Regions from separate parts of the Nostoc cycadae WK-1 genome, predicted to be linked through region 2. Evidence: riboswitches for the same ligand, from Rfam matches in the RefSeq annotation. Region 2 holds a riboswitch; the other holds the start of a gene.
What was found. A riboswitch is a leader RNA that binds a small molecule or an ion and turns the genes downstream of it on or off. The one in region 2 is predicted to bind cobalamin.

Region 1 (2,206 bases), on a different contig from region 2:
AACTTTTAATATTTGTGACTGTAGAATCTAATCCGAATTCAGCTATTTTATTTTGAACATCAATAACGCTCTTTTGGTGAATATCCGTAATGAGCAAATTTTGCCAAGGTGTGAGTCGAATAGTCCCGCTACCATATTTTGCTGCTAAATCGCCCAAACGCCGTATTTGCTGACTTTCAAGCCTACCCAAAGGCAAAACTACGCCGATATAAAATAAATTTTCCTGTCGTTGGGGATGAACACCAATATGGCTGAAACATTCTTCCTTCTTTGTTTGAGAAGATGTGTTGATAAACTTCTCACAGCGTTGCCAAGAAAAATTTAACCGCTGTTCAACTTGCTGAAGATAATTTTCCCATCCCAAACTGTTTACTATTTCTCGCAAACGTGGCTTACGCTGACTATTGATATCAATATGATGTAAATAAACATCTGCTAAAGCTGCCAAAATAGACAAACATTGTTCTGGTAACAAGATAATTCCTGTATCAATGGGTGGTTTGCTTTTAATTAATCCCAGATGCAGGCGCAAGTAAACTTGAGTGTCGATTAACTCAGTAGTAAACAGAATATCATTGAGGCGATCGCTTACCGCAACTTTTCCACCGCCATCAAAGCAAACGCTAAACTTGGCTGATAGTCCTGATAGTTCAGGATGCGCTGCTATATAGTCATCCCAGTTTTTAACTAAAGGGCGAGTATCGATTAATTCATCTGGGTCGATACCTGCTGTGGGGCTAGTCATAATATTGCGGATGTGGTCTACAGCCGAATTGTGAGAACCTAAACCCAAATTTTGCAATTGCTGGAGAACTCCGCTGTTGATACCTTGACTAATTTCTCTGATTTGCAGGTTAGCGCGATTTGTGACATCAACGTAGCCACCACCGTAATTATCTGCTATGTCTGCGATCGCCTGACATTGTTGACTATTAAGTATCCCACCAGGTATTCTCAGGCGAGACAAAATGCCATCTTGAGCCGATGTAGCATAAAATAAGCCTGGACAGGCAGTAAATCCCGAAAACAAAGTCCTAACTCCTTCTCTGTGCGACGCAGAGATTAGATCATCATTGTGTCTTCTAGACACACCCGGAGTTGGCATTCTGACTTGGGATTTCCCTTCACAGCTGCGGCACAGTCCCGGAATTTCACCGGAGTTTCCCAACTCCAAGCCTTAGTAATTTACCATGAGACGGTATTTGCAATGCTCAATACTTCACATTTTTCATTAATCATCAGACTGACGCACAGAGGAATGAAAGTTTGAGAGTGTTTTTCTTACCATGAATGTAAGTTACTACCAGATGCGATCGCACTTTTGCTCAAGGTTATTTTGATTACACCTAACACTCCATTTGATTGTTGCCAAAAATTCTGTCATCAGCGATGACTGGGATATTTTTTGTATTTGACAGTCTCTGGTCACGGTAGCAACTGCTAAGATGATCGTAGTTGCCGACAGTCATTAAAATTTAATGATTGACTCTAACTATAGATAGATGTAACATTTAAGTTAATCGAAGGGGAGTAGCTACTGGCATAACTTTTTCAGTTAAAAGCCAGTTCATCTGAGTCAACATACTGGTGATAAGCCTGGTTCAGATGTCAAATGCTAAGTATTTGAAAGCGAGACCTTCACTAAGTTCACAAACAAGATGTGAGCTTGGTGAGGTCTTTTGGCTCTCTTCAAGCTCACATCGCTACGAATTTTTCAGGAGCTTGAGAGAGTGTTAACAGCTTTTACCGCAGGTTTATTATTAATTACCGTTTCTGAGCTTGGTGATAAAACTTTTTTTATTGCTGTAATTCTGGCAATGCACCATTCGCGGCGCTTGGTGTTTATTGGGGTAACAGCCGCCTTAGCAGCAATGACTATCCTCTCGGTAGTATTTGGACAAGCAGCATCTTTACTCCCAAAAATTTACATTCATTATGCGGAAATTGCTTTGTTTCTGGCCTTCGGTATGAAGCTGTTATATGACGCGAGTAAAATGGCGGCGGCGAGTTGTGATGCAGATGTTGTAGAAGAAGCAGAAGCCGCTGTGAAAAAAGCAGATGCACAGCTACCAAAGCGCAAAACCCCTTGGGCAATTTTAACAGAAGCCTTCTTATTAACATTTATGGCAGAGTGGGGTGATCGCACACAAATTGCCACCATTGCTTTAGCGGCGGGTAATAATCCAATTGGGGTAACAATTGGAGC
Region 2 (2,206 bases):
ATATATTATAATTTTTTTGATAAACAATCTAAAATTTCTCTAGTTTTAACAGTGTAATTTATTTAGTAACCAAGCCACTGCACTATCAACATCTGCAACTTGTTCGCCTGCTGGTACTTTTGGACGCTTGACTATAACAACCTGTACACCCAGTTCTCGCGCAGCCAGAATTTTGGCGTAGGTTGCATCACCACCACTATTTTTACTAACGATGGTATCAATGTTGTACTGAATCAGAATTTTCTTTTCATTTCCTAAGACGAAAGGGCCGCGATCGCACAATATCATTCCTGGTGGTACTAAGGCATCTTGTCCAGGAGGGTCAATCATCCGCATCAAAAACCAAATATCCTGGAGGTGTGCAAATGTGCCTAGTTCTTGTCTACCAACAGTTAAGAATACTCTTTTTGCTTGATTTTTTAAAACTTCTGCGGCGGCGCTATTACTTTCTACTTCAATCCAGCGATCGCCTGTCACTTTTTCCCAAGCCGGACGAATTAACATTAATCTGGGTATGTCTACTTCATTGGCCGCCGCCGCTGCATTAAAGGATATCTGATTTGCAAAGGGATGAGTAGCATCAATTAGTAGGTCAATTTTCATTTGACGCAGATATTCCACCAGCCCCTCTACACCACCAAAACCACCAATCCGCACATTGCCAGATGGAACTGATGGTTCACGGGTGCGACCAGCTAAAGATGCGATCGCTTCAATTCCAGTGATGCTTGCAACTTTCGCACCGAGTTCCGCGGCTTCGCCAGTGCCACCCAAAATTAAAACACGTTTATACTCAGCACTTAGCACTTGACTACAAGGAGGGAATTTTCGCTAAAATACCCCGTTTCAAGGGTTCTGGTCGTTCTGACCAAGGCAATAATCCGTTAGGTTTAGCGTAGTATTGACTAGCACATTCTAGGATAGCCGCCGCACTACTATCAACATTTAAATCACCAAACAGATAAGTTAACTTACCTTTAGCAGCAAAGGCGACAACGCAAGAACGGTTACAAGCACTCATACATTCAACAGCTTGGATCGGAAATTCATCTTGCAAATCCCAATCTTGTGCTAGTTGCTGAATCTGGTGCAGTAATTTTTGACCGCCACTTTCACCTACACGCTTACCATCTTGCCAAAGGCTGGCACAGGTTTGGCAAACAAATAAAGTATGAGTCTGGGAAGCGATCGCAGGCGAATTAGTTGTAATAGTAGTATGAGCAGCAGTCATCCGTACCTCGCAGATGTGTTGGACTTATTAGTATACTTCGGCGGGCATCCTGACTTGGAAAGTTTTTCCTTCACAGTTGCGGGACAGCGCCGGATTTGCACCGAACTTTCCCCGTTACCTTTGGTGGCTGATCTCCATCAAAACCGAATATTCTGTTTATTATATCATCTGCATTTTTAGGAAAAGGAATGAGTAAATCTCCATGCTTAAAATTAAGGTATGGCTGAATAAAAGGCTTGATTATGAATGCTTCATAATCAACAATAACCCCGACTTTTTCCAGAAATCGGGGTTATAAAGACCTGTTATTTTCACAGATGAGATAGAATTTCTATGTATTAATTAACGCAAAAAAGTCTTTTGTAAAGATGACAGTTGTACATCAACCGCACTGAGATAAGTGGAATCGTGTAGAAATTGGTCTGGTAGTTTTTTGGCTTTAACAGCAGCTTGAACTAAATCTCTTGCGTTCAGAGTACCTATTTGATGCTGAAATATCAGTGTGCTGCCACTAGGAATGCCTTGTGATTTAAGATTACCTTGATAAGCAAGATAAACAAGATTAAAAGGCTGAATTCCACGGAAAGTAGTCGCATTACTAGGAGACATGTAAGAGTTAATGGCTGTAGTTATGACTTGACCATGTGTGGTGATAGGAGTTACGTCAATATTCGCGGATGTGATATCCGTAGCTGTTTGAGCAGACCCAATTCCTGCGGTAAGCATCATGGAAGCAATGGTAAGAAAGGAAGCTGTTAAAGTTGAAAGTTTCATAAGTTTATACTTCCGTTAAATTTAAAAGTTAGAATAAATACTCACTAGTACTGACATTTATTTGTTATAATTTCAGACTTGCTGTACTTAGTTCGCCTGAATAGATAATTGTGAAATATAACTACAGTTGGGGTTTCCTGATTCCGGAAAAAGTTTATCAAAATATACTGAATATTAAAATTGATGAAAAATCTGGCTGTG

Region 1: another riboswitch for cobalamin. It lies ahead of cobG (precorrin-3B synthase); the one in region 2 lies ahead of NCWK1_RS26110 (DUF1636 domain-containing protein).

What each region holds. Positions count from the first base shown of each region.
Region 1 covers NZ_DF978441.1:23,823-26,028, forward strand. The annotation lists gene cobG (precorrin-3B synthase) at 1-1,030, opposite strand, end outside; adenosylcobalamin-variant (AdoCbl-variant) riboswitch at 1,092-1,175, opposite strand; gene NCWK1_RS24510 (TMEM165/GDT1 family protein) at 1,731-2,206, shown strand, end outside.
Region 2 covers NZ_DF978445.1:27,928-30,133, forward strand. The annotation lists gene NCWK1_RS26105 (cobalt-precorrin-6A reductase) at 46-807, opposite strand; gene NCWK1_RS26110 (DUF1636 domain-containing protein) at 812-1,231, opposite strand; cobalamin riboswitch at 1,254-1,393, opposite strand; gene NCWK1_RS26115 (hypothetical protein) at 1,574-2,005, opposite strand; gene NCWK1_RS29775 (hypothetical protein) at 2,116-2,206, shown strand, end outside.